DNA from 3 places in the Ancylobacter mangrovi genome. Region 1 is predicted to be linked to each of the others. Evidence: predicted binding sites of a transcription regulator. Region 1 holds the regulator's gene; each other region holds the start of a gene.
The links. Region 1 encodes LexA, which represses DNA repair genes until DNA is damaged. Its sites were predicted from a motif close to TGTTCNNNNTGTGTTCNG; they were not measured.
Positions count from the first base shown of each region.

Region 2: NVS83_RS04145 (nucleoid-associated protein) is a predicted target of LexA. The motif match lies at 7,732-7,749, and genes of this name have one in related genera.
Region 3: ssb (single-stranded DNA-binding protein) is a predicted target of LexA. The motif match lies at 3,216-3,233, and genes of this name have one in related genera.

Region 1 covers NZ_JANTHY010000005.1:9,089-18,564, forward strand. The annotation lists gene NVS83_RS13410 (ComEC/Rec2 family competence protein) at 1-2,196, shown strand, start outside; gene lexA (transcriptional repressor LexA) at 2,786-3,481, opposite strand; gene atzF (allophanate hydrolase) at 3,676-5,499, shown strand; gene NVS83_RS13425 (GntR family transcriptional regulator) at 5,525-6,190, opposite strand; gene hpxZ (oxalurate catabolism protein HpxZ) at 6,360-6,758, opposite strand; gene NVS83_RS13435 (molybdopterin molybdotransferase MoeA) at 6,836-8,053, opposite strand; gene moaC (cyclic pyranopterin monophosphate synthase MoaC) at 8,078-8,566, opposite strand; gene trpC (indole-3-glycerol phosphate synthase TrpC) at 8,581-9,396, opposite strand; gene trpD (anthranilate phosphoribosyltransferase) at 9,408-9,476, opposite strand, start outside.
Region 2 covers NZ_JANTHY010000001.1:838,116-847,591, forward strand. The annotation lists gene NVS83_RS04065 (DNA methyltransferase family protein) at 1-1,819, opposite strand, end outside; gene NVS83_RS04070 (hypothetical protein) at 1,816-2,856, opposite strand; gene NVS83_RS04075 (hypothetical protein) at 2,923-3,219, opposite strand; gene NVS83_RS04080 (hypothetical protein) at 3,253-3,672, opposite strand; gene NVS83_RS04085 (sulfotransferase family protein) at 3,665-4,243, opposite strand; gene NVS83_RS04090 (hypothetical protein) at 4,240-4,500, opposite strand; gene NVS83_RS04095 (hypothetical protein) at 4,493-4,819, opposite strand; gene NVS83_RS04100 (hypothetical protein) at 4,812-5,030, opposite strand; gene NVS83_RS04105 (hypothetical protein) at 5,023-5,217, opposite strand; gene NVS83_RS04110 (hypothetical protein) at 5,217-5,504, opposite strand; gene NVS83_RS04115 (ProQ/FINO family protein) at 5,574-5,963, opposite strand; gene NVS83_RS04120 (hypothetical protein) at 5,950-6,174, opposite strand; gene NVS83_RS04125 (hypothetical protein) at 6,273-6,524, opposite strand; gene NVS83_RS04130 (hypothetical protein) at 6,782-7,039, shown strand; gene NVS83_RS04135 (DUF3572 family protein) at 7,032-7,370, shown strand; gene NVS83_RS04140 (hypothetical protein) at 7,384-7,632, shown strand; gene NVS83_RS04145 (nucleoid-associated protein) at 7,767-8,792, shown strand; gene NVS83_RS04150 (hypothetical protein) at 8,728-9,476, shown strand, end outside.
Region 3 covers NZ_JANTHY010000005.1:148,192-157,667, reverse strand. The annotation lists gene gyrA (DNA gyrase subunit A) at 1-855, opposite strand, end outside; gene NVS83_RS14095 (MarC family protein) at 1,253-1,879, shown strand; gene ssb (single-stranded DNA-binding protein) at 2,517-3,056, opposite strand; gene NVS83_RS14085 (hypothetical protein) at 3,344-3,511, shown strand; gene uvrA (excinuclease ABC subunit UvrA) at 3,675-6,581, shown strand; gene NVS83_RS14075 (COX15/CtaA family protein) at 6,645-7,718, opposite strand; gene NVS83_RS14070 (DUF2842 domain-containing protein) at 7,886-8,128, shown strand; gene NVS83_RS14065 (lipopolysaccharide biosynthesis protein) at 8,142-9,476, opposite strand, start outside.

The sequences.
Region 1 (9,476 bases):
TTCCTGTTCTTGCCCGTCGCCTTCGCCACCGGCATCGCGCTGTATTTCGGCGCGGCGCGCGAGCCATGGGCCTATGCCGGGCTGGTGCCGGCGGGGCTGTTCGGCGTGTTCGCCGTGCTTGCCCGCGCCCGGCCCTTCGCCTTTCACCTCTGCGTGCTGCTGGCGACCATCGCCGCCGGCTTCGCCGTGGCGAGCCTGCAGGCGCGTCGGATCGCCCATCCGGTGCTGGCGCGCACGCTCCAGGCGGTGGAGGTGAGCGGCTTCGTGGAGGCGGAGGAACGCCGCGCACGCGGAAGCCGCATCACGCTGCGGGTGACCCATCTCGGCCGCGAGATCGCCGATCCGCCAGAGCGGGTGCGGGTGAGCCTCGCCTCGGGCGATCCGCCGCCGGTGGGCGCCCATGTGCGCCTGCGCGCGACGCTCGGGCCGCCGCCGGGGCCGGCCTATCCGGGCGGGTTCGACTTCGGCCGCGCGATCTGGTTCGAGGGCATCGGCGCCACGGGCTACGCGCTTGGCAAGGTGCAGCTCGTGCCCGGCCCCGAGCCGCCCGCGGGGCTCGCCTTCGCCGCCTGGCTGGAGCGCAGCCGCGAGGCGATCGCCGGGCGCATCCGCGCGGTGCTGTCGGGCGGGCAGGGCGGGATCGCGGTGGCGCTGGTCACCGGGCTGCGCGACGGCGTGCCGGAGACCGTCGAGGAGAACATGCGCGTCTCCGGCCTGTCGCACATCCTCTCGATCTCCGGGCTGCACATGGCGCTGGTGGCGATGACGGTGTTCTTCCTCGCCCGCGCGCTGCTGGCGCTGCCGCCCGAGCTGGCGCTGCGCTACCCGATCAAGAGCTGGGCCGCGGTGCCGGCGCTGTTCGCCGCCACTTACTACCTGCTGCTGTCCGGCGCGCATGTGCCGACGCAGCGCTCCTATGTGATGACGCTGCTGGTTCTGCTTGGCGTGATGATCGGCCGGCCGGCGCTGACGCTGCGCACGCTGGCGATCGCGGCGCTGGTGGTGATGGTGCTCACGCCCTGGGCGATCCTCGACCCCGGCGCGCAGATGTCGTTCGCCGCGACGCTGGCGCTGGTGGCGGCCTATGAGAGGTGGGGCCAGCGGCTGATGGCGCCTTCGGGCACGACGGCGCGGCGCTGGACGCTGCGGCCGGTGCGCTATGTCGCGGCGCTGGCGCTGACCTCGCTGGTGGCGGGGCTCGCCACCGCGCCCTTCGCCGCTTTCCATTTCCAGCGCCTCGCTCCCCTGAGCCTGCTCGCCAACCTTGCTGCCATGCCGGTGGTGTCCTTCATCGTCATGCCGATGGGGCTGCTCGGCTCAATGCTGATGCCGTTCGGCTGGGACGGCCCGGCCTGGCGGGCGATGGGCTGGGGCCTCGACCTGATGATCGGCATCGCGGATTCGGTCGCCGCGCTGCCGGGTGCGGATCGCGGCATCGCCGCCATGCCGATGGCGAGCCTCATCCTTCTCAGCCTCGCCCTGACCTGCCTGTGCCTGTTGCGCACGCGGCTCGTTCTCGCGGGACCGCTGCTGGCCGGTGCCGGGGCATGCGTCTTTCTGCTGGCACGGCCGCCGGATCTCTATGTCGATTCCCGCGCCCGCACCGTGGCCGTGCGCGGGCCGGACGGCGCGCTCTCGCTGATGGGCACCCCCTCGACGCGGATCGCCGAGCGCTTCGAGGTGGCGCAATGGCTGAGCGCCGAGGGCGTGCGCGCCGTGCCCGCCGCCGATCTGACGCAGGCAGCCCGCTGCGACGCGCAGGGCTGCACGCTGGCGGGTCCCGATGGTGCTCTCGTCACCTACTCGCGCGAGCGCGGCTCGCTCGCCGAGGACTGCCTGCGGGCCGAGATCGTGGTCACGCCCTTTGAGCCGCCGGCGGACTGTGCGGCGACGGTGATCCATATCGATGCATGGCACCAACTCGGCGGGGTGGCGGCGACGCGGACGGGGCCGGGGGAGTGGCGCCTTTCGGTGGCACGGCCGGGCGGAGAGGTGCGGCCCTGGCTGCCTCCATCTCCCGAGGCCGGCAATATCCTTCTTGCGCCCGCGCAGGGCGTCGATCCGGCGGGGCTGTCTCCCGGAAGGGGTGCATCGGCCGAGCCGGTCGCGGCCGGCCGAGCCAGTGCGGAAAGTCCGGCGAATGACAGGGGCGGCGCGTTGGATGACGAGCCGGACGATGACGGGCAACGGGAATGACGACCGCGCGCAATGAAGGCCTGCGGAGGCGGGCGCGCTGAGAGGCCCCGGAGGAATGCCTATCGAGAGCCCATGTGCGCTTGGGGTCCGCGCGTACCGAGACAATCGACTGAGCCGCGCACGAGGCGGGGGCGAAGGATCGGCGCCAGCCGGGTTCGACTCCGCAGCGCCTGCGGCGCTGTCTTGTTATCCGCCTCCCGAGGCCAAGCTGCCGCCGGAGACCAGACTGCCTCCCCGAGACCACAGGTTGCCTCCCGAGGCCAGGCCGCCGCGGGAGACAAGGCTCGCGCCGGAGGGTATGTCCACCACCCTCGCTCGCGACGTCGCGCGCCTCGCCGAGGGATCGGCTCAGAGCAAAACTGCCGAGAACCGCGATCCTTCCGCGACCAGCAACATTCCAGCCGGCCGCTCGAGCCGTTCGGAGCTTCACCAGTGAGTTCGTGCACATCCGCCCGTCAGCTCTGGCAGGTAACCCCGTTACAAATGCCGCTTCCAATCTGACCAGCCGGCGCTGCCCATCGATGCCGCTCGCCAAGGCAACCCGCCGGAGGCGCTTCGCGCCGCCGCGGCCCGCCGGCGCGAAGCGCCCTCAGTAGCGCCGGAAAAGCCCTACCAATCGTCCCTGGATGCGAACGCGGTCGGGGCCGAAGATGCGGGTCTCGTAGGCCGGGTTGGCGGCTTCCAGCGCGATCGAATCGCCCTTGCGGCGCAGCCGCTTCAGCGTTGCTTCCTCGTCGTCGATCAGCGCCACGACGATGTCGCCCGTATTGGCGGTGTCCATCCGCCGGATGAGCGCGAGGTCGCCGTCGAGGATGCCCGCCTCGACCATCGAATCGCCGCGCACCTCGAGCGCGAAATGCTCGCCGCCCGCAATCATCTCCGGCGGCATGGAGATGGTGTGGTCGCGCGACTGGATCGCGGAGATCGGCGTGCCGGCGGCGATGCGGCCCATGACCGGGATCGGCACCGAGCGCGACGCGCCATCGTCGCTCGCCGCGGGGCGGGCGCGCCCGAGGCTGCCCTCGATCACGTTGGGCGCGAAGGCGCGCGAGGCCCGTGGCGGCTGCGAATCCTCCGGCAGGCGCAGCACTTCCAGCGCCCGAGCCCGGTTGGGAAGGCGGCGGATGAAGCCGCGTTCCTCGAGCGCCGTGATGAGACGGTGGATGCCGGACTTGGACCTCAGGTCCAGTGCTTCCTTCATCTCCTCGAAGGAGGGCGGAACACCGTCCTGCTTGAGGCGGTCATTGATGAAGCGAAGCAGCTCGTGCTGTTTGCGAGTGAGCATCGATGCCTTCCGTCCGCGCGCCGCAATGAAAACAAATCACGAACAAACACTATCCGTTCTTTTTGTGTTCCACAATCGGTAAATGGATCGCTAATCCGGCACCGTGGAAACGCGGTTTCCTGCTCCTGTATGCAATGGCCTATGTGCTGCTCAAGTGTTATGCATGAGCGCGGGAGCACAGGAAGGACGATACATTGATCGGCACCATCGCGGACATCGTCGCGGCCCACCGTTCCGGGGCGGCGCGGCCGGCGGACACGGTTGCGCGCTGCTTCGAGCTCATCGAGCGTCATGGCGATCCGGCGGTCTTCACCGCGCTCAGCACGCCGCAGGCGATCGCGGCGGCGCTGCGGGCGCTGGAGGGGATCGATCCGGCCGGCCTGCCGCTTTATGGCGTGCCGTTCGCCGTGAAGGACAATATCGACGTCGCCGGCCTGCCGACCACCTGCGCCTGCCCGGACTACGCCTATGACGCGACCCGCGATGCGAGCTGCGTGACGCGGCTGCGCCGGGCCGGGGCGATCGTTATCGGCAAGACCAATCTCGACCAGTTCGCCACCGGGCTGAACGGGACGCGCTCGCCCTACGGCACGCCGCGTAACGCCATGCGGGCGGACCTGGTGCCGGGCGGGTCGAGCTCGGGCTCGGCGGTGGCGGTGGCGGCGGGGCTGGTGCCGTTTGCGCTCGGCACCGACACGGCCGGCTCCGGGCGCGTTCCCGCCGGGCTCAACAACATCGTCGGGCTCAAGCCCAGCCTCGGCCTCGTCTCGACCAGCGGCGTCGTGCCGGCCTGCCGCTCCCTCGACTGCGTATCGGTATTCGCGTTGTCGGTCGAGGAAGCGTTCGCGGTGCTGCGCGCGGCGGGCGGGTCGGACGAGGCGGACCCCTATTCGCGTGCGCTGCCGATCGGCGCGCCGGGGGACTTTCCCGCCCGGCCGCGTATCGCGGTGCCGCGCCGCGCGGATCTGGTCAGCTTCGGCGACCGGCTGGCCGAGCGGGCCTTCGCCGCCGCCGTCGCCCGCATGGAGCGGCTGGGCGCCGAGGTCGAGGAGATCGACATGGCGCCGTTCCACGACACGGCGAAGCTGCTCTATGAGGGCCCCTGGGTCGCCGAGCGCCTCGCCGCAGTGGGCGCGTTCCTGGAATCGCGGCCGGCCGCGTTCCATCCCGTGGTGCGCTCCATCGTCGAGCAGGGACGGGGCCTCAGCGCGGTCGACGCGTTCCGCGGCCAGTACCGGCTCGCCGAGCTGAAGGTGCAGGCGCGCGCGGCGCTGGCCGGTTTTGACGCGCTGATGGTGCCGACCATGCCGACCGTCTACACGGTCGAGCAGATGCTGGCCGAGCCGGTGCGCTACAACAGCAATCTCGGCGTCTACACCAACTTCGTGAACCTGCTCGACATGTGCGCCCTGTCGGTGCCGGCCGAGATCCGGCCGGACGACGCGCCGGCGGGGGTGACGCTGCTGGCGCCGGCGGGGCGCGACGCGCATCTCGCCGCGCTCGGCTCCGGCTTCCATGCGGATACCGGCCTGACCATGGGAGCGACCGGCCGGCGGCTGGGACCGCGCCCGCAGGCGAGGCCGCGTCCGGCACCGGGCTTTCTCGAGCTGGCGCTGTTCGGCGCGCATCTCTCCGGCCTGCCGCTCAACGGGGATCTGGTGGCGGCCGGTGGCGTGTTCCTGCGCAATGCGCGCACCAGCGCCGACTACCGACTGCATCTCCTGCCGGAAGGGCGGGTGCGCCGGCCCGGGCTGGTGCGTGGCCGTCCGGGCTCCGGCGCGCCTATCGCCTGCGAGGTGTGGGCGCTGCCCGCCGAAGCGTTTGGCCGGCTGGTCGCCGCCATTCCCGCTCCGCTCGGCGTGGGGTCGGTGATGCTCGACGATGGCACGGAGGTGAAGGGCTTCCTCATGGAGGCGGCCGCGGCGGCCAATGCGCGCGACATCACGGCGTTCGGCGGCTGGCGGGGCTTTCTCGCCGCCGAGGAGGAACGGCGCGAGAGCCACGCCGTCGGCGGCTGAAAGATATCTGGATTATCGTGTCAGATCAGACGCTTTGAGCGTATTGCTCATAAGCGTCATGAACGATGGCGATGTGGCTGCGCATGGCGGCGATGGCGCCTTCGCGGTCGCCGCGCAGGATCGCCGTCACCACCCGGTCGTGCTCGGTATGCGACAAGCCGAGGCGCCCGAGCGCGCGGAACTGCGCCCGGCGGAAGGGCGACAGGCGCCGGCGGGTGCCGAGGGTGATCTCGATCAGATAGTCGTTGTGGCTGCCGTCATAGATGGTGGTGTGGAACTGGTCGTTCGCCTCGCGATAGGCGTTGAAGTCGCCCTGGCGCATCAACTCGCCCATGGCATCGTGCAGCTTCACAAGTGCGCGGCGCTCGGCCGGCGTCATCTGCAGCGCCGAGAGGCCGGCGCACAGGCCCTCCAGCTCGGCCATGACGTCGAACATGTTCTGCAGGCGCTCGACGCCGGGGCGCGCCACCACCGCGCCGCGATGCGGGCGGGCATCCACGAGGCCGGAGGCGGTGAGCTCGCGCAGCGCCTCGCGCACCGGGGTGCGGGAGACGCCGAAGCGGGTGGCGAGGGCGGTCTCGTCGAGCGTCGTGCCGGGCGGCAGCAGGCCGCGCGTGATCTCGTCGGCGAGCTGCATGCGCAGGCTCTCGGCGCGGGTCACGCGCCCACGACCGGCCTTCGCGGAGAGCATCGGGTCAGCGGGAAAGCGAACGGAAACCACGGACATGAGCGACAGGGTACCCGGCAATGCAGCGAGTCGCTGCCGCGAAAATGCCGCAGCGCCCGATCTTTAGCACGATGAGCGAACAAAATCCGCAAATCGCCGACCGCGCCTTGATATCGCTCACGCCTCTATCGATTCACTCGTCGACGTGGCTTACCTCGTCGATCACGCTGACATGGGCGGCGACCACTTTCCAGCCGCCGGGGGTGCGCATCCAGCTCTGCATCTGACGCCCGACCTTCCCGGGCGCCGTATCGCGCCGGAACAGCGTGGCCGCCACCGCGAAGTCGCGGCCATAGGTGGTGATCTCGGTGCGCTCGAGCTGGCGCATCAGACCGGCCGGCGAGCGGGCGGCGCGGAAGGCGCGGATCGCGCCGATGCCGTAGAGGTTTTCCCCGCCGCCATAGCGGATGGTCGTGTCCGATTCGAAGAACAGGTCGTCGAGCGCCTCGACGTCGTTGGTGACGAGGGCCTGCTCGTAGCGGTCGAAGGCGGCGCGCACCTCGGCGAGCACGTCCGGCAGGTTGATGTCCATCGGCGAAGTCCTCTACTGCGCCGGCCGGCATCGGCTCCTGCGGCGATCGCGCAGCACACAGGCTGAAGGCAGCGCGGTCAATCCTCGAGCGGGAGAATCTGGCACGGCTCGCCGGCCAGGGCGGCGGGCGCGTTCGGGGGCCGCACGAGCAGCACGTCGGCACGGGCGAGGACGCGCAGCATCGAGCTGTCCTGCACCGGCAGTGGGCGCACGACGGGCACGCCGTCCTCCTCGCCGACGATGGCCGCGCGCATGAAGTCCATGCGGTGGTCATTGGCCTTGAGGTCGACACCGAGCCTGGCGGGTTTCAGGGCCGGCTTCGGCGCGACGGCCTCGCCCTGCAGTGCCCGCAGCAGCGGCACGAGGAAGAGAAGTGCGCAGACATGGGCGGAGACCGGGTTTCCCGGCAGCCCGACCACCAGCGTGCCGGCGGGCGAGCGGCCGAACATCAGCGGCTTGCCCGGGCGCAGCGCGATCTTGTGCACGGCGAGCTCGACGCCCTGCGCGGTCAGCGCCGGGGCGACGAGATCGTGGTCGCCGACAGAGGCGCCGCCGGTCGTCACCAGCACGTCGATCCCGCTCGCCAGCGCCGCGTGCACGCCTTCCTGCGTCGCCGCCATGGTGTCGGGCAGAATGCCGAGATCGGCCACCTCGGCGCCGGCACGGCGGGCAAGGGCACCGACCGAATAGATGTTGGACAGGATGACGTTGTGTGCCGCCGCCCCGGCGCCCGGCCGCACCAGCTCGTCGCCGGTGGAAAGGAGGCCGACGCGCGGCCGGCGGATGACTGCCAGCTCGGCGACGTCGGCGGAGGCGGCGAGGGCGAGGTCGCGGGCGCGCAGGCGATGGCCGGCCGGGAGCAGCGTCTCGCCGGTCGCGAAGTCGCCGCCGGCGCGGCGGATATGTCGGCCGATGGTCGCGGCCTCGGTGACGGTGACCGCGTCGCCCTCGCGCCTCGTGTCTTCCTGGATCACGACGGCGTCGGCGCCCTCGGGCATCACCGCGCCGGTGAAGATGCGCACCGCCGCGCCCGGCGTCACCGTGCCGGCGAATGGGCGCCCGGCGGCGGATTCGCCGGTCACGCGCAGCGTTGCGTCGAGAGTCGCGTCGTCCGCGTGAACGGCGTAGCCGTCCATGGCCGAGACGTCGGCGCCGGGCGTGGTGCGGCGGGCGACCACCGGGGCGGCAAGCACGCGCCCGTCGGCGGCGTCGAGCGCGACGGATTCGCTGCCGAGAACCTTGGCGGCGGAAAGCAGGCGCTGAAGCGCCTCCTCGACCGGCATCAGTGCCTTCATGCCGCGATCCTCACGCCGACATCCTCACGCCGCCTGCCAGTGGCCGGAACGGCCGCCGTCCTTCTCGACGAGACGGATCGCCTCGATGCGCATGCCGCGATCGACCGCCTTGGCCATGTCGTAGATGGTGAGGCACGCGACCGAGACGGCGGTCAGCGCCTCCATCTCGACGCCGGTCTGGCCGGTCGTGCGCACCGTCGCCCGCACCTTGAGGCCCGGCAGGCCGGCATCGGGCTCGATCTCGACCGCGACCTTGGACAGCAGCAGCGCGTGGCAGAGCGGGATCAGCTCATGTGTGCGCTTGGCCGCCATGATGCCGGCGAGGCGGGCGGTGCCGATCACGTCGCCCTTCTTGGCGTTGCCGCTCTCGATCAGCGCGAGCGTCGCCGCTTCCATCACGACGCGGCCCTCGGCGACGGCGATGCGGTCGGTGACGGCCTTGTCGCCGACATCGACCATGTTCGCCGCGCCGCTGGCGTCGATATGGGAGAGGGCGGGGCGCTCCTCGCTCATGGCGCGCGCCTTCCTCAGCCCGCCGCGCGGGCGAGCGGGGCCGGCGCCAGCAGCTCGGCGGTCGCCGCCGCCACGTCGGGCTGGCGCATCAGGCTCTCGCCCACGAGCACGGTGCGGATGTCGACCAGCGCGAGGCGCGCGACGTCGTCCGGCGTGAAGATGCCGCTCTCGCCGACGATCACCCGCTCGGCCGGCACGCGCGGGGCGAGGCGCTCGGAGGTCTCCAGCGTCACCTCGAAGGTCCGCAGGTTGCGGTTGTTGATGCCGATCATCCGGCCCGGCAGGGCGAGGGCGCGGTCGAGCTCGGCATCGTCATGCACCTCGACCAGCGCGTCCATGCCGAGGCCCTCGGCGGTCTCGATCAGGTCGCGCGCCAGCGCGTCGTCGACCGAGGCCATGATGACGAGAATGCAGTCCGCGCCCCACGCCCGCGCCTCGAACACCTGGTAGGTGTCGTGCATGAAGTCCTTGCGCAGCGCCGGCAGCGAACACGCGGCGCGGGCACTGGTGAGGAATTCAGGCGCGCCCTGGAAGGAGGGGCCGTCGGTGAGCACGGAGAGGCAGGCCGCACCGCCCGCCTCATAGGCCCGTGCATGGGCCGGCGGATCGAAGTCCGGCCGGATCAACCCCTTGGACGGGCTCGCCTTCTTGATTTCGGCGATCAGCGCGGTGGCGCCGGAGGCGATGCGCGCCTCGATCGCGGCGAGGAAGCCGCGCGGCGCATCGGCCTGTTCGGCGCGGGCGCGGATCTCGGCCGGCGGGACGGCGCGCTTGGCGGCGGCGATCTCCTCCAGCTTGTAGGCCTCGATGCGCTTGAGAATATCGGCCATCGGCGCCTCCCTCACTCCGCGATCGCGGAGACCGCGACGAGGCGGTCGAGTGCCGCCTCGGCATGGCCGCCCCTGAGGCT
Region 2 (9,476 bases), on a different contig from region 1:
TCTCGCGCACGACGTCGGTGTCGATCACCGCCATGCCCATGTAGGCAAAGCCGTGCCTCATGAAATGGAAGAGCGTCTTCGCGTGGAACGGGTTTACCGTCGGCGTCCCGGCGCCGGTGACGGAGCCGAACAGGATCCGGTCCTTTACGTGGATGCAGCATTCGCGACCGGGCTTCAGGATCCGCAGCAGCTCCGGCGTCAGGAAATCCATCTGGCCGAAGAAGTGCTCATCATCGTCGGTGTGGCCGAAGTCGTCATAGGTCGGCGTGTACTCGTAGTGGTTCGAGAACGGGATCGACGTGACGATCAGGTCGACGGAATCGGCGTCCATCCGCCGGCACTCCTCGACGCAGTCATTGTTCGCCACCTGCCAGCCTTGGCCGCTGGCCTCGATCCGCTCGATGCCGATCGAGCGTTGCAGGACCTCCGCCATGCCGGCGAGACTGAGCCCGTATTTGCGAATGATCTCGCTCATGCGCGCGGCCATTTCCTCATGGCGCGCCCACTTGGCCTCGAGGTCGCGTCGCGCCGGCCGCATGCTCTCGGGATAGATGACGTCGATCTCGACGGGATGGAGCTGGCCAAACCGCTGGATGCGGTGGACCGCCTGGATGAAGTCGTTGAACTTGTGCCCCACGCCGAGGAACGCCGCCTTGTGACAATGGCGCTGCAGGTTGCAGCCGGAGCCGAGCATCACCGGCTTGGCAGCGAGGAACTGGAAGGCACCATCCGAGAAGCCGATGACGCGGCCCTCGCGCTCCTCGAGCTCCTGCGTGCCATAGACGGACCGGACGCCCGGCACCGCCGCCTCGATCGCCCGGCGCTCATCCTCGAGGTCATGCCAAAGGATGCGATGGCTTGTCGGATCGCCGGCGATGATCTCCTGCATCCTGGCGATGCAGGCAGGCAGGGCGGCGCGCCGCTCGCGCGCTTCCTGCGACAGACCTTTGGCCTCGGGACGGATCAGCGCCAGCTGCCCGTCGCGATCGGCCGTCGAGCCGACCAGGTCGACCGGCACCTCATGCCAGCGGACGGTGAGCGGCGGGAGGTCGTAGCCTTCATCGGAGAAACCCAGATCCGACGGCTTCTGGAGGAAGACGGCCCAGGTGGACACCCACATCCAGAACTCATGTTCCTTGTGCGGAAAGAGCGTGAGATCGCCTGCCTTTTCCGAGTTGCGTTGGAAGAAGCGTGTCAGCGCCTGACCCGTATCCATCACGCCAAGGAAGCCGGCGTAATGGATCAGCTCCTTGAAGCGGTTGGGCGAAGGGGTGGCGGTGGCGACGAAGCGGAACCGCGCCTTGTCGAAGAGCGGCAGGAAGGTCTGAAACGTCTTGGAGCCGAAACTCCGCAGGATCGACGCCTCGTCGAGACTGGCGATGGCGAAGTTGCCGGGGTCGAGCTTGCCCTCACGGATGCTCTCGTAGTTCGTCAGGTAGATGTGGTCGCCCTCAGCGCGGGCCGCGTGGAGTTCGTTGTCTGACTGAACGAAGCGAAGCGAGACCGCGAACGCGTCGTGGAAGCGCTCGCGCGCGTCGCGGAAGAACTCCTGACGCACGCCGAGCGGCAGCACGATCAGCGCCTCGCCGCCGACGCGGGCCTTCAGCAGCCGGCAGAGCTCGATCTGCGTCGAGGTCTTGTGCAGACCAAAGCTGGCGAAGATGGCCCGGCGCCCACCCGCCGCTGCCCATTGGACGATGCTTCGCGTGAAGGGCTTGAGCGCCGGGTTGATCCCGTCCAGCGGCACGGAGATGCCGGTCGACGGGGCAACCTTCATTTTCGCTTCGAGGAACCGGCGATAGGAGAGGGGCGCGTTCATGCCACCAACTCCGAACTCGTCCCAAAATCCTCACGGCGGCCGTCCGGCCCTATGGCGTGCAGATGATGGGGAACGCGCCGCACCTCGCGCTCCGCCTCCGCGCGGGTGTACCGGCCGGCGCTCACCACGTCGGTGGTGTAGCCACAATAATCCGCGCGATAATAGGCGTCGTTCTTGCGGGACCAAATGCGGTAGGTCGGTTCCGAGCCGAACAGGATCCGGCGCAGGACGTCCGCCCGGCGGAAATCGTCACGCCGGATGGCCTTGGCCAATTCTGCCTCGAGGCGCACGCGGCGCTCACGACCGTTGCGCTTGCGACGGACGTCCTCCGGGCACTCGACGTAGATATCGCGGGAGCAGACGTTCAGCAGCGCATACGGCCCGGCAACGACCCACCACATGTTGTTGATGTGGTAGAGGGCCGTGCCCCGCACGATCCGCCCCTTGTAGTCCTTCGTCCAAACCGTCATGCCCTGTTCAAGGAGACAGCCGTCGCGGCTACGCCGATTTTCATCGCTCTTGCATAGCGGCCGTCCGAGTGCCTTGTCCGAGTGCCAGCTCTCGGCATAGCTGCTCTCGACGAAAGCTCGGGCGGTGATCTTTCCCGACGAGGGATGAGGTCGCGAACGGCTGACCGAGATCTGAGCCCGTTGTTCGCACCAGGAGGAAATGACGGTTTCGAGCTGTCGCATTCGCAACCGATCGAGGTAGTCGAAACGGTCTATCCTGTTGGAATCGTACCGGTGCCCGTTGACGTGATCGCTCTTCCACGTGGTGGCCCAGAACTCGAAGGTGATCGCGTGCCCGCAGATGTGAAACTCGGCGCGGATCTCTCCCTTGCGGGCGATGCGGTGGTTCTTGGAAATCGACCGGTAGTGCGTGTGCACGCGCGGATCGCGCCCGACCGTCCAGCCCCGCGCACGAAGCAGGCGGATCAGGCCGTCGAAGATCTCGGTCTTGAAGGTTGGATCGTTCGGATCGCTCTGCCAGATGCCGATATGAGCGTCGGTGAGGCGAATTTCGAGGTGCCGGGTCATGTGTCTTGAAAACCCTTCAATCGCAGCCGGGGCCAACGGCGCCGGGATTGTCCGGGAGCGCGAGGTTCATGACGCCGCCCTCCGGTATCCGGCGACGGAAAGGCACTTGAAGATCTCTTCCGCCTGGGCGACGTCGGGGTACTCTTCCGGCGTCCAGTCATCGGGCGCGAAGGTTTCGAAGAACACGCCGAGTGTCTCGATTATCTCGGGAAGAATCGCGATCGCTGCGGCATGCAGCCGGTCCTGATCGCTTATCGGCTCGAACGGATCACCGATGACGCAGACCGGCGTTCCGTCCGCCGCGAAGACGGTGAGGTCGTCCGCTATCGTCCACGGACCGGCGGCCAAGCACTGCTTGCTCATGATCGTTGTTCCTCTGGAGAAAGACCGGAGCGATCAGTCATGGGCGGCCTCTGGCCGATATGCGGCGATCTTCTCCGCCGTCTCCCAGCAGGCGGCGCAGATGTCGTTAAACGACGTGCACCGCGCCGCATGCCATTCCCGCCGATATTCATCGGCGGCATCCGGCGGCATCCTTTCGATCGCGGCTTCGAACAGCCGACGGTCGGACGGGTTGCCCACGAGAAACGACCGGTAAGCCAGCGCATAGGAGGCCAGACGCTCGGCGTCGCTCCAGAGCGCGTCGTACCGAGACCCCAGATCGTCGATCTTCGGTTCTTCGCCGGTCTCGGCGTCCTTCACGAAATACGGACCCTGCAGCATCCGAGCCGCAATGAAGGCCGCTTCCTCGACGGTCGCCCGGAAGGTGATCGCGTCCGAGGGATTGATCAGCTCATAGAGGCGCCGCTCAGACATGGCCGGCCTCCCGCATGAGGTGAAACTCGATGGAGAGATCCGGCGCGCAGAGCGGCGAGCGCGGAATGACGACCGATGCCGCCGGCGCCGTCTCCAGCTTCCCATGACCTTCCAGGAAGACCGACAGACGGATGGCGGTGCCGGTCGGATCCTGCAGGATGCTCTCGAAGGCGATGTCGAGCACCGGCCCGAGGCGGCGAACCGTCTCGCGGGCGCGCAGCTCGTCGGCGCGTAGGCGTGCCGCCATGCGCCGGGCGTCCTGTCGGTTCGCTTCCAGCCCGAGCAGCTTCATCTGCGAGCGGGCCTGCTGGATCGGGTCGCGATGCATCCAGACCGTGAGCGCCCGTGTGCCGATCGGCACCGGGAAGGCGGTGGGGTCGATCCATTTGACCGCGCGCCCGCGCATCTGCCGAAGGGTGGCCTCCTGGTGCTGGCCGGGCCGCATCTCGTCGAGTTCATAAGCCGGACGGCTCCCAACGACCGGAAAGCCGCCGCGGTCGAGCATGGTCATCACCAGCGTGGTGCCGCAGCGGCCGAGCCCGGCGACGAAGATGTTCGGGGCGTCCGTCATGGGCGACCTCCGGTTCCGATCCGCTGGTGCTCGCCGCACGAGCCGTGCATGTCGGTGCGCGGCCAGCCGAGATCGTTTGGCGGGGGAAGCCGCCGGCACTCGCCCCGCTGCGAATAAGCGGGCCCGCGCTTCCAGAAGCGGCAGTTGCGGCAGGCGCCGGGATCGATCGCGGCGCGGCGCAGAATGGCGCGCATGTCCAGTTCGGCCGCGCAGGGACGCCGTATCCAAGCGGCGATGCGCTTGACGAGGTCAGCCATGGCCCTGCACCTCCGGGAAGGCGCGGGCGGCGGCCTGGCGCAGCTCGGCCTCGATCTCGTTCCGGATCCTCGCCAGGGTCTTGTCGACCCATTCGAGCATGTCGTCCGGGTGGGCATCGGAAGGAGGCGGCGATCCCGCAAGCGCCTTCGAAGCGCCGGCACAGAAGCAGGCGGCGCGCCCCGTCATGCCGACAAGGAGGCGCTCGACCTCCGCGGGCGACAGCCCACACGCGACGATGCGCGCCATCAGGTCGTTGATCTGAGCCTTGATCGCCAGCGCGGCCGCCGCGAATTCCGGGGTTGCATGAACCTCAGCCATGGGCGCCTCCCGAGAGGCCGGCGCAAAGGCTGTCGTTGCGCCGGCCGGCAGCGGCGAGGCGGACCGCCTGCCGGCGGTGATCGGCGATTTCCCGTTCGTCGTAGCCGGCGCTCAGCAGGAGAAGCGCGACCTCCCGCTCGTCCGCCAGATCGCAGGTGGATTGCGCCAGGCTGACAGCCATGGCGTCGACGATCTCGTCGTGCTCACGCATGGGGCACCTCGCGCACGTCGTCCTGGAAGGGTTGGGCGTAGGGATCGGATGAGCCCGGCGCAGGGAAATCGTCCTGCCAGGCGGTGCGGAAGCCGACCCAGAAGCCGAGCGGCCCGAAGATCATAAGGCCGAGGAGGAGGCCCAGCAGCGCGCCGCCGAGGGTCAGGAAGGGAAGGGGGCATGCCATCAGGCGAGCCTCCCGATGAAGTCGTTGCCGAGGGCGCGCTCGATATGGATGAGCGCTTCGCTCCTGCGGCCGATCGCCAGCTCGGAACGCGCGAGGCAGATCTCGTCGTTGGGGGAGATCGCTGTGCCTTGTACGGTGATCTTCTCGCGTGCGAGCAACTTCTCGGCGTCGGCACTTTCGATGATCTGCCGGTCGATCAGTTCCTGAAGAAGCTGGCCGGTGTCGAAGTCGCTCAGGTCGACCTCCACCTGCACGCGTTCGATGGTGCCTCGCTGTTTCCAGACCATCACATCGCTCCCGTGAAGACGCCGGCCCAGAAGGCGAGGGCAGAAAGGAAAAGCCCGAGGGCGCAGAGATCACGCAGCATCGCGATGGCCATGGTCGGCACCCTTGTGTGCGGCGTTGCGATCGGCGCGCCTGAGGCGAACCCGGGCCTCGCGCGCCTCGTCCTCGGAGACGATGCCGTCCGGCCACCCGTCGAGGTCGATCCGGGCGGCGCCGGCCGTCATGGCGCGCAGATAGGTGCGGCCGTGGACGTAGTCCGAAAGCGCTTCGTGCAGCCGGCGGGCGCTGATGTCCGGCGCGGCGGCGCGGGTGGCCTGCCGGATGCCCTTCTGCAAAGGCAGCTTGGGCTGGCCCTTGGGCATGAAGCAGCGCGGAAAGCGCTGGACCAGAAGCTCACGGGTCGCCTCGGCGCGGGTCTTGCGCAGGCGCCACTTCTCGACGGGCGTCTCAGCGGCGTTCACTGGCGGGCTCCTCGGTGCGGAACGGGCGGTCACGCATGTCGCGCGAGCGCGCCTTGAGCGAGCGGATGTGGGTGGAGAGCGTCTCGGCGAGATCGAGTGCCTGGAGACGCAGGGTCTCGAGTTCCGAGGCCGCGAGCTCGATGGCGCGGGCCGCCTGGAATTCGGGCGTCCGGGCAAGCTGGGATTCCTCGGCATGGGAATGCGGGATCATGCGCTGGCCTCGTGAAAGAGAAGGGCGGCCGGATCGACTTGGGATTGTGAGGGAGGAGCGATCCGGCCGTGGCGGGACGTGCGGCCGCCGGAGTTGGTTCAGAAGGGGATGAGAGCGTCCTCGTCCAAGCCCTCGATCCCCAGCGAGACGCCGGGATTGAGCATGGTCGTTTCGACATCGACGCGTCGCGACACGCTCACCGCCGCGAGAACGAAGAACGAGACGCCGGGATGGTTTCGGGCGAGACGCGCGGCCTCGTCGCGCGCCGACGCATAGGTCTTGTGCCGAACCGTCGGCTGTCCCTGGCCAAGCCCGTAGACCATCCAGAACATGTGCTGCTTATCGGACATGACGCGAACTCCATCAGCGGTTGGCGTGCCCGGCGGTCGGTCGGGCTGGGGGGAGCGGTTGACCGCCGCCGGGCACGCGTCAGCAGGAGCGGCTGATGGAGTTACGCTAAGTGGGTTATTTCCCACTGTCAATCTATAAGTGGGAAATAACCCATAATTTAGAAAAGCCGACTACCGCCGCCGATTGGACTCGACTCAGGAGCGATCATGTTTGAGGATATGGAACATAACAAGAACATTGCAGGGTGTGAGGTATCATGAACGAAGCGGAAAAAGGGGACTATGATCGCCTGGCGGCGCGCTTCCGGCTGCATCTGAGGTGCGAGCATTGCGTCGCCGAGAGCCAGTTTTTCGTCGACGTCCCGCGCGTGGATGATGCGCCGACCGGGATCGACGAGCTGCTCGAGAGTGCCTTCCTGGAGCGCCAGCGCTTCGTCTGCAGCATCTGCGCTAACCCGATCGGGCTCATTGCTGGCGTGGTGCAGCTGAGACTGCCGGAGGCATGCGATGCGTGATGGGGTCGGACAGGCTCGCAACTATGCCGAGTGGATCGCCATACGCGTGTTGGGCGCTCTCGCGAACGATGCGTTGCGCCTCGAGCGCTTCCTTACCGAGATGGGGATCGAGGCGAGAGCGGTCAGGACCTGCGCAAGCGATCCGCGCTTTCTCGCCTCGCTTCTGGACTGGGTCGCCGAGGAGCCGGCGCTTGCCGAAGCGATCATGTCGGAAACCGGCATACGTGCCGATGACGTCACCATGGCGCGCCATGTGCTCCGCGGAGGCGATGAAGAAACATGCCTGCCCATGCCAGCCGGCCGCCGGCCGCGCCCGCGGCATTTTCCCTGAAGGAGACGAGGTCATGCCCAAGAAGACATTCTTTGTCGTTCAGCCCTTCGAGGCGCTAAAGCGCGGGCGGATTAAGGCCGGCATCCCAATGGAAGCGCGCGATGCCGAGGATGCCAACCGAAAGGCCAAGCGCTTAAGCTTGGTGAAGGCCGGCGCCATCGCCTTTTCGACCGAAGTGGAGACCGAGAGCGGCGATGCTGAGCCGCCGGTGCTGATCGCGGCTTATGGCGACGTTCCAGAAGAAGGGCTCGACGCCAACTAACGGTTCGCGATGTTCTGCTGCTGATCCCAACGCATTATGCTACCGTTCTCGCGAGCCGAATGACGCACGGAGTCTCCTGTGCTGCAGCGTCAGGTCGGGCAAAACATGAATCGTACAATACTGCGGGGGGATAGATGGCGTTCTTCGATGATGACCAACTGGAAGCGCTTCGGATTGAGCAGATGGTGTTCCATCTAGTAGGCCCAACCGAGGAGCATTTCGTTCGACTTGAAGTCATAGAGCCCGGTCGTTTCGCCGGGTTCTTTTTGGAGCGGATTGGCTCGGTCAATGGTGGAGCTCCTTATGTGTTCACCGATGCATCAGCAACTCGCGAGCGTCTTGGGCGGATTGCTGCTGATCCTAGGCGTTTCCAAGAAGAGAGTGAGAAACTGGCCGAAGATTTTCAGCGCCAGCACGGCGGCTCGACCGCGGCGGGGGCCTTTATGGTATTTCGTTTGAGGGCCGGAGAAGAAGAGTATTTTGCCTTGCTCAAGTACGACGACGAGAAAGTGCTCACGTACGATGTGACAGACGCGGCGGGCGGCCGAAAGCGCGTCAGCCTCGACTCGCTGGAGCGGACGTTTGTGCAGAATCGCGAAGCACTGCAGAAGTCCGCGCTAATCCGTTTGACTGATGATGGGGGTGAGTTGACGGTGCTCGATCGTCGCAACCAGCAGAAGGTGGCGAGGTATTTCGAGGCGTTTCTCGCAGCCAAGCGTCTCCACGATGATGCGGAGTTGAGCGAGAAGCTGGTTAAGGTCGTGCGCGACTTGATCCGTGGCAATAAGGACTTGGTATCTCCGGAAGTTTTTCGTGAGGCCAATCGTCGTACTTACGACGCGGCCGCCGGAGGTGGCGCCCTGGGAATTGACGATCAAAAGCGCTTCCTCGAAGCGGTCGTCGGGCAAAACCTCCCGGACGGTCATCCCTTGGTGCAAAAGTTTCGAAATGCGCTGAAGCGAGAGCGGATCGAGGGGGCGCCGGTTGTGCTCACGCCGGAGAAGGTGCGGCCGCCCGCGCTGTGGCGCTATGTGACAAGAAATCAGATCCAAATCCGCGTGCCCGACGACATGTTGGGCGCAATTGAAGTGGAAGATGAACGGATCATCATCCACGATCGCCTTGAGCAGCAGTTCGATGAACCCGAGGGACGTCGCTAATCTCCTCATCGCCACGGCGACGGAGAATGACATTGATGAGCGTCCAAACCTCCTGATCCTCCGGGCGGCGTTGGCGGACGATGATCTGCGCGCTCGGTGGCTTCGATTGCGCGCGGCGCCGCCGTCGTACATTGCTGCGGTGACCATCACCGAGGCGGACGGTGACGGGCAATTGGAGTCCGATGCCGAACCGGGTCCAGAAGAATTTTTTAGAATTTCGGTTTCGAAGCGGCAGGTGGCAGGACGGTTGTGCCTTTTTTTGGCTAGATCAATGACCCGTTGGGAGAAAGATCTCGCGACAGTTGATCACGTTTTCATTGCCGATATGGAGCCGCATGAGACCTTTTCAACATACCGGAACCGCTTACAGCTCTGGACGAATGATGAGCCCGAGGGATTCGCGCCATCCGAACCGCTTCCAGATCCGAGATCCTACGTCAGCGATTTTACCGGCAGAATGCTGGTACCTGGTGATGTAAGGCCGTGGCTGATTAGAGGAGCGCCCGAACGAGTGGGAGAGACTTATGCAGTCTGGGGGATTCTGGCCGCCCGGCGTCTGTTGGCGGCGCTGTCGGATAGAGTGTCGTTTGCCGATGGCGTGACGAATTATCATTTCAGTGGGCCACCTTCGTGCGCGGTGGCGATGAACGACGCCGAGGCGCTAAGCCTCATGCCGCGCCTCCA
Region 3 (9,476 bases), 140 kb from region 1:
GATGCGCTCGATCATCGCCGCCTTGTTCACCTGATAGGGAATTTCGGTGACGATGATCGCCTCGCGATCCTTGCGCAGGGTCTCGATGCTGGTTCGCGAGCGCATCACGATCGAGCCGCGGCCGGTGAGATAGGCCTGGCGGATGCCGCTGCGCCCGAGGATCAGCGCCCCGGTCGGGAAATCGGGACCGTGGATGTAGTCCAGCAGCGCCTCGCCCTGCAGCGAGGGATCGTCGATCAGCGCCACGCAGGCGTCGATGACCTCGCCGAGATTGTGCGGCGGGATGTTGGTCGCCATGCCGACCGCGATGCCGCCGGCGCCGTTCACCAGAAGGTTCGGCAGCCGCGCGGGGAGCACGGTGGGCTCCCGCTCGCGCCCGTCATAGTTCTCGCCGAAGTCGACCGTGTCCTTGTCGAGGTCGTCGAGCAGTGTCATCGCCGGGCGGGCGAGCCGCACCTCGGTGTAGCGTTCGGCCGCGGGTGGGTCGCCGTCGATCGAGCCGAAATTGCCCTGCCCGTCCACCAGCGGCAGGCGCATCGAGAAGTCCTGCGCCAGGCGCACCAGCGCGTCGTAGATCGCCTGGTTGCCGTGCGGATGGTACTTGCCCATCGTGTCGCCGGTGACGCGGGCGGATTTGTTGTACGGGCGTTCGGGCGTGTAATTGTTCTCGCGCATCGAGAACAGGATGCGCCGGTGCACCGGTTTCAGCCCGTCGCGCACGTCCGGAAGCGCGCGCGAGACGATGACGCTCATCGCATAGTCGAGATAGCTGCGCGAGAGCTCGTCGGTGATAGAGACGGGCCGAATATCCGAAGGCTCTGCGCCCTCGGGCCTAGACGTATCGGAATCGGACAAGGAAGCGACTTTTCTCAGGTTGCATAAGGTGCCCCCTGTCTAGCCGATTCCGCTGCGAGACGCCAGCCGGACGCCTTCGCCGAGGCCCGAAATATACATTGAAAATCAATGCATTACAGACCACACTTCGCGACGCTGGGAGAACGTGGCGGAACCAAGGCCGACAGGTATCATGAAACGGCCATTCTGGGCCGCTTCCGGTGCCGGCGGCGTCGGGTGACGCCGGGTGCCCGGACCGCGACGCGCCGACCCTTCGCCGGCTCATGCGGCCGCCTGTCGGGATTCCGAAGGTGGGTGCTGGCGGGCCGAGTTCGGGCGCGGGGGCGTAAACATAGGTCGGCTAACGCAGCGCGAAAGGCGCTGGATGCGGCATGTGATCGGGCGGGGGAGCTGACTGATGCTGGACTACGTGTTCTCGGCGGCCGTCACTATGCTGGTGGTCATCGATCCGATTGGCCTCACGCCCATCTTCCTCGCCGTGACCTCCGACCTGTCGGCGACGGAGCGGCGGGCGGTGGCGGTGCGCGCTTCCGTCATTGCGCTGGCCATACTGGTGCTGTTCGGGCTCGTCGGGGCGCCGCTGCTCCACGCGCTCGGCATCACCCTGCCTGCCTTCCGGATCGCCGGCGGGCTGCTGCTGTTCACGATCTCGTTCGAGATGGTGTTCGCCCGCCGCAGCGAGCGCAAGTTCGAGGCCGCCGAGGCGGCGATGCGCGAGCAGCACCTGCGCATGATCGCCGTGTTCCCGCTCGCCATCCCGCTCATGGCGGGGCCGGGCGCCATCACCGCCATGCTGCTGCTGTCGGGCGAGGCACATGGCGAGGCCTCCCGCCTCGCCGCGCTGTTCGCCATCACGCTCGCAGTGCTGGCGAGCTGCCTGCTGGTGTTCCTGATTGCGGACCGGATGAACCGCCTGCTCGGCGTCACCGGCAACGCCATCCTCTCGCGCCTGCTTGGCGTGGTACTCGCCGCCCTCGCCGTGCAGTTCGTGATCGACGGCATCAAGGCCACGTTCATGCCGTGACCCGCCCGCGTGTCGCGGCGACACGGCTGCCGAACGCGCCCCCGAAGCATTGGGCGCCTGCGCCAGAACGTGAACGAGTTCGCCGGCTTCAGCCCGCCGAAGAGCGTGCGAGGCCTCGCCCGCTGGCGGCACGGTACGGCATGCCGATAGGTACCCGGAAGTTCGCGCTGCGGCACCCAGATCACGTAGGGCGGCAGGAAGTAGATCAGCCCGAACGGCCAAACCTGCGCATCTGGTGGATTCGGGACGAGCCGGCCACCCCGGTCACCATCAGAGCGCCGCACCACACCCGGCCAGCGCCGCGGCGGGCCGCACGCGGTGGCCTTAGGCCCGCCGAACTGCGCCACGCCGAGGCCGAGGTCGGCAAGGGCCGAAAAGGCGTGAATCCGGATCGGCAGGGAAGCCTAGAGAAGCGGCGCCAGGTTCATCCCGTGCCGCTCGGTCGCCGGTCCCGGCGTCCACCATCGGGCGCTCCGCACGGGAAGGCAGCCGGGCGGTTTACACGCTGCCGCCTCGCCGGCCTCATCCCGCCGGTCCGGCTGGACCATCGAGCCCCACGGGCGGGCCCCCGTGCGAGCAGACGCCCATTGCGGCAAAGGCTCAGTGCGGAACAAGGCCCAATAGTGCGGCACAAGGCTCAGAACGGGATTTCGTCGTCGAGATCGCCGCCGCCGCCCGAGCCGCCGCCGCCGATGGGGGCCGGCTTGCGCTCGCCGCCGAAGGAGCGTCCGCCGGAACCGCCGCTACCGCCACCGAAGCTGCCGGACGAGCCGAAATCGCTGCCGCCGGAGCCGTAATCCTCGCCTTCCGAGGAGCCGCCGCTGCCGCGGCTGTCGAGAATGGTCAATTCGCCGCGGAACGGGCGCAGCACCACCTCGGTGAAATAGCGCTCGCCGCCGGACTGGTCGGTCGCCTTGCGGGTCTCGAGCTGGCCCTCGACATAGACCTTCGAACCCTTGCGCAGATACTGCTCGGCAACGCGCAGCAGGTTCTCGTTGAAGATGACGACGCTGTGCCACTCCGTGCGCTCGCGGCGCTCGCCCGACGCCTTGTCGCGCCAGGTCTCCGAGGTGGCGAGGCGCAGATTGCACACCCGGCCGCCGTTCTGGAACGTACGCACTTCCGGATCGCGGCCGAGATTGCCGACCAGGATCACCTTGTTGACGCTGCCCGCCATCCTATCCTCCGCATCCGGACGCCGTGCCGGCGTCCTCCCGTCAAAGACCCGATCTTATAGCCAACCACGCCGGGCACGGCGCGGCACACGGCATGCTTGTCCACTATATTGGCACGCTCGCGGCACCGCGCCGGCCGTTCGTAGCGTGCCCATGTAAATTGTTCTTGTTATGTTCCTAGCATTGTGGCCTGATGGGCGCAAGCATGCGACTCGTGCAATTGCAGCCGCCGGAAGGGCCACTATGTTAAGGACACGTCAACCGAGACGCTTATCGAGCTTGTGATGCCATGACCGATCCGCGCAATCGCCGCCGTGCCGCCCGCGCTATCGCCCTGCGCGCCGAGGATGCCCGCCAGATGATGATCCGCCGGGCGCTCCTCGCCGTGTCGGGCGGCCTCATCGCCGCGCTGGGCTGCGCGGCGATCGCCCTCAAGGGCGCCGGCATCGCCTTCTGATCCCCGGCCGGCGGGCATTCGTGCCTGCGAGGCCGGAAGGGAATGCGATAGCCGGGCCGACATTCCGGCCTGATCCGCGCCGCCGGCTTGCCCAGCGTGCGGTGTCGGGTACGGAACAGATGTGAAGATCGGCCCGGCCGAGGGCCCGCATGAAGAGACATCAATGAAGGACCGCGTGGATCCCTCGCCGCGCCGCGATGCCCGTTCGATCACGATCCGGGGCGCTCGTGAGCACAATCTGAAGAATGTCGATCTGGAGATCCCGCGCGACAGCCTTGTCGTGTTCACCGGCCTGTCGGGGTCGGGCAAGTCCTCGCTCGCCTTCGACACCATCTATGCCGAAGGCCAGCGCCGCTATGTCGAGAGCCTCTCGGCCTATGCCCGCCAGTTCCTGGAGATGATGCAGAAGCCGGACGTCGACCAGATCGACGGCCTGTCCCCGGCCATCTCCATCGAGCAGAAGACGACGTCGAAGAACCCGCGCTCGACGGTCGGCACCGTAACCGAGATCTACGACTATATGCGCCTGCTCTGGGCGCGCGTCGGCGTGCCCTATTCGCCGGCGACCGGCCTGCCGATCGAGAGCCAGACCGTCAGCCAGATGGTCGACCGGGTCCTCGCCCTGCCCGAGCGCACGCGGCTCTACCTGCTGGCGCCGGTGGTGCGCGGGCGCAAGGGCGAATACCGCAAGGAGCTGGCCGATTTCCAGAAGAAGGGCTTCCAGCGGGTCAAGATCGACGGCGACTTCCACGAGATCGCCGAGGCGCCGGCGCTCGACAAGAAGTTCAAGCACGACATCGACGTTGTGGTGGACCGCCTCGTGGTGCGCGCCGACATGGCGAGCCGCCTCGCCGACAGCTTCGAGACCGCACTCGGCCTCGCCGACGGCATCGCCGTGATCGAATTCGCCGACGAGGCGGATGAGAGCGGCGCGGCGCGGCGCATCATCTTCTCGGAGAAGTTCGCCTGCCCGGTCTCCGGCTTCACCATTCCCGAGATCGAGCCGCGGCTGTTCTCCTTCAACAACCCGTTCGGCGCCTGCCCGGTTTGCGACGGCCTCGGCCATGAGAGCAAGATCGACCCCGAGCTCGTGGTGCCGGACCGCTCGCGCTCGCTGAAGCAGGGGGCGCTGGCGCCCTGGGCCAAGTCCTCCTCGCCCTATTACGGCCAGACGCTGGACGCACTCGCCCGCCATTACGGCTTCAAGCTGACCACGCCGTGGGAAGACCTGCCTGCCAAGGCGCAGGAGATCATCCTCTACGGCTCGGGCGGCGAGACGGTCCGCTTCGTCTATGACGACGGCATGCGCGCCTACGAGACCTCGAAGACCTTCGAGGGCATCATCACCAATCTCGAGCGGCGCTGGCGCGAGACCGAGAGCGACTGGGCGCGCGAGGAGATCGGCAAATACTTCTCCGCCGTGCCCTGTGCCGCCTGCCACGGTTACCGGCTCAAGCCCGAGGCGCTGGCGGTGAAGATCGCCGGCCGGCACATCGGCGAGGCGGCGGTGCTTTCCGTGCGCGCGGCGCTGGAATGGTTCACCGCCCTGCCCGGCCAGCTCACCGACAAGCAGAACGAGATCGCGGTGCGCATCCTCAAGGAGATCCGCGAGCGCCTCGCCTTCCTGCTCGATGTGGGGCTGGACTATCTCACCCTCGCCCGCGCCTCAGGCACGCTGTCGGGCGGCGAGAGCCAGCGCATCCGCCTCGCCTCGCAGATCGGCTCCGGCCTGACCGGCGTGCTCTATGTGTTGGACGAGCCCTCCATCGGCCTGCACCAGCGCGACAATGAGCGCCTGCTCGGCACGCTGAAGAGGCTGCGCGACCTCGGCAACACCGTCGTCGTGGTCGAGCATGACGAGGACGCCATCCTCGCCGCCGACCATGTGGTCGATGTCGGCCCGGGCGCGGGCGTGCATGGCGGGCGCATCGTCGCCCAGGGCACGCCTTCGGACATCCTCGCCAGCCCGCACTCGCTCACCGGCAAGTACCTCACCGGCGCGCTGTCGGTGCCGGTGCCGCGGCGGCGCAAGCCGAACGCGAAGCGCCTGCTCCGGGTCGTCGGCGCGCGCGGCAACAATCTGAAGGACGTGACCGCCGAGATCCCGCTCGGCCTGTTCACCGCCGTCACCGGGGTATCCGGCGGGGGCAAGTCGACCCTGCTCGTGGACACGCTCTACAAGGCGGTGGCGCGGCGCCTCAACGGGGCCTCCGAACCGCCCGCCCCGCACGACCGGCTGGAGGGGCTGGAGCACCTCGACAAGGTGATCGACATCGACCAGTCGCCGATCGGGCGCACGCCGCGCTCCAACCCGGCGACCTATACCGGCGCCTTCACCCCGATCCGCGAATGGTTCGCCGGCCTACCGGAGGCGAAGGCGCGCGGCTATGGGCCGGGACGCTTCTCCTTCAACGTGAAGGGCGGGCGCTGCGAGGCGTGCCAGGGCGACGGCGTCATCAAGATCGAGATGCACTTCCTGCCCGACGTCTACGTCACCTGCGACGTCTGCAAGGGCAAGCGCTACAACCGCGAAACGCTCGAGGTCACATTCAAGAACAAGTCGATCGCCGACGTTCTCGACATGACGGTCGAGGAAGGCGCGGCCTTCTTCAAGGCGGTGCCGGCGGTGCGCGAGAAGCTGGAGACGCTCTCGCGCGTCGGCCTCGACTACATCAAGGTCGGGCAGCAGGCGAACACGCTGTCGGGCGGCGAGGCGCAGCGGGTGAAGCTCTCCAAGGAGCTCTCGCGCCGGGCCACCGGGCGCACGCTCTACATCCTCGACGAGCCGACCACGGGGCTGCACTTCCACGACGTCGCCAAGCTGCTCGAGGTGCTGCACGAGCTGGTCGAGCAGGGCAATACGGTGGTGGTGATCGAGCACAATCTCGAGGTCATCAAGACCGCGGACTGGGTGATCGATCTCGGCCCGGAAGGCGGCGACGGCGGCGGCGAGATCGTCGCGGCGGGCCCGCCGGAGACGATCGCGAAGAACGAGCGCAGCCACACCGGCCATTTCCTCGCCGAGGTGCTGGCACGCCGGCCCATGAAGCCCCGCAGCGCGGCGGAATAGCGCGGTTCGGGAGCCTCCCTTGGGGCGGGTCCCCGGACGGCTTCGCGCGCCCGGCGGGCAGGCTCAGGCGGACTGGTGGATGCGCACCACGTTCACGGTCGCCGCGATCAGCACGATGGTGGCGCCGAACTGGTGGGCGAGCGCGATATCGATCGGCACCTGGTTGATCAGCGTGACGATGCCGAGGAACGCCTGCGTGCACACCAGCGCCAGGATCAGCAGGGCGCGCTTCGCCACCGCGCCGTGCACCCGCCGCGCGCTGAGCCAGTTGCCGATCGCCAGCGCCAGCAGCAGGTAGGCCACCAGCCGGTGGTCGAACTGCACGGTGAGGACGTTCTCGAAGAAATTGCGCCAGGCGGGCTGCAGCAGAAGCAGGTTCTGCACCGGCGGCACCATGTGGCCGTCCATCAGCGGCCAGGTCGTGTAGGTGAGCCCGGCATCGAGGCCGGCGACCAGCCCGCCGAGGAAGATCTGAAGCACCACGATGCCCAGCAGCAGCCGCGAATAGCCGCGTAGCCATTGCGGCACGGCCTGCCGCGCGGCGAGCGGCTTCAGAGACACCGCGACCGCCACCGTCGCGGCGAGGATCAGGCAGGCGAGCGTGAGATGGGTCGCGAGCCGGTACTGGCTGACCTCGACCCGGTTGACGAGGCCGGAGGCCACCATCCACCAGCCGACCGCCCCCTGCAGCCCGCCGAGCACGAACAGCCCGCCGAGCTTCACGCCGAGCGCCCGGTCGATCAGCCCGCGCCAGAGGAAGAACAGGAACGGCAGCAGGAAGACGAAGCCGATCAGCCGGCCGAGCAGGCGATGACCCCACTCCCACCAGAAGATGTATTTGAACTGCTCGAGGCTCATGCCCCGGTTGATCTGCTGGTATTGCGGGATCTGGCGGTACTTCTCGAACTCGGACTGCCAGGCCTCCTCGCTCAGCGGCGGCAGCGCTCCCGTCACCGGCTGCCATTCGGTGATGGAGAGGCCGGATTCGGTCAGGCGCGTGGCGCCGCCCACCACCACCATCAGCACGATCATGGCGGCGACCGCGTAGAGCCACAGCCGCACCGGCTTCATCCGGTCGGCGGGCGTGGCGGCGACGTCGGCAATCGCGCCCGTCGTCGCGGCGTGGTCGAGGGCCATGGCTGCGCTCCCTGATTGCGCGGAGTTCCGCTCCGACCCTCAGCCCCACGGGTCGCCACGGGCCGGGCGGCTTCCGCCGCGGCGAGGCGAGCGATATAGAGGCAGGCGCGCGGGCGCAACGGGTCTTTTTGTCCCGCGCCACCTTGTGACCAAGCGGGAGCCGGACCATGAGCAATGCCCCTGTCGGCCTGTCGCCGCGCCTGCGCAAATTCGTCGGCACGGTGCTGATGCTGGTGCTGGTGCTCGTCTGGGCGCTGGGCGCGATGGCGCTGGCGCAGGGCCGCGTCACGCAGCTTCCCGGCTACCTGCAGTTCGTCGCCTATGTCGTGCTGGGCTTCGGCTGGGTGTTTCCCGCCGGCCTTCTCATCCGCTGGATGCTGAAGCACGACCGGCGGCAGGAAACGCTCTGAGGCGCGAAAAGCCTCAGGCCGCCTCGCACAAGGCGGGGTTCTCGGCGACCTCCGCGAAGGTCACCATGGCGATCTCGGCGAAGCCAAGGTCGGCGAGGCCGTCGAAGGCGCGCACGGCTTCCGTCGCCGGGCCGCCGGGCTGTGTGACGAGGATCAGGGTCGGCTTCAGCGCCGCGATGCCCTGCGCGCCGTCGCAGCCGCCGAGCGGAGGGGCGGCCACCACGACATGATCGTAGGTCTGCACCAGCGCGCCGAGGATCAGCGCCAGCCGGTCGGCGCCGATCAGCCCGTCCGCCTCCCGCGCGCCGCGCCCGGGCGGGATGACATGGCAGCGCGAGGCGTTCTCGCGATGGATCGCGTCGGAAAAGCTCGCCACACCAAATAGCAGGTCGGTCAGTCCCGGCGCGCGCGGGTCCTCGGTCAGCGATTCGAGCGGCGTGGCGGCGACGTCGAGGCAGACGATGACCACCCGCCGCTCCGCGCCCGCCAGCGAGCGGCCGAGCGCCAATGCGCAGCGGGCGATCCCCTCGTCCGGCGTCGGCCCGGTCACCACGACCAGCCGGGCCGCCTCCCCGCGCAGCTCGATCAGCCGCGACAGGTCGGCCAGTTCGCCGTCGCGCGAGAGGCGGCGGCGCGGCACCAGAAAATCGTCGTCGGGATAGTCGCCGGCCATCTCGCCGCCGATCCACGGCAAATGCTGCGTCTCGCCCTGCGGGGCGGTCTGCGGCAGGTGTGTCGGCTCGGGCGGCGGCACCGCGCGCTCGCGCCGGCGCAGCAGCCGGCGAAGGCCGAGGCTCGCCCCAAATCCGGCAAAGCCCAGCCCCAGTGCGACGGTGAAGGGCGCGGGCGTCGCGGGCTCGGAGGCCGGCACCGCGCTCGCGGCCAGCCGGGCCGCGGTCGAGATCGGGCCGTTCGGGTCCATGTTGAAGGCCGCCTTCTCCCTGCGCAGCCGGAGATAGGCGGCGGCGAAGGCATTGGCGATGTCCGCCGACAGGCGCGGATCGGCCGAGGTGAAGCGGATCGCGGTCTGGCCGTCGGCGAGTGCGCGCACGTCGAGCCCCGACTCGATCGCTTCCAGCGCGCGCGATTCCCGCGAGGCGCCCGCCTCGCCGAGGCCGATCGCCCCTGCCAGACGCTCGCCCGCGGCATCGGGTGCCAGCCGGGCGGCGAGATCCTTGTCGTCGAGAAGCTGGCGGGCGAATTCGCGCGAGCCGATGATCTGCGCCTGACTGCCCGAGGTGCCGCTCGAGCGGCCCTCAGCGGAGATGCGCGCCTCGGAGGTGTAGCGCGGTGCGACGAGCTGGCTCGCCACGCCGGCGACGAGAAGACCCGCGAGCGCGGGCACCAG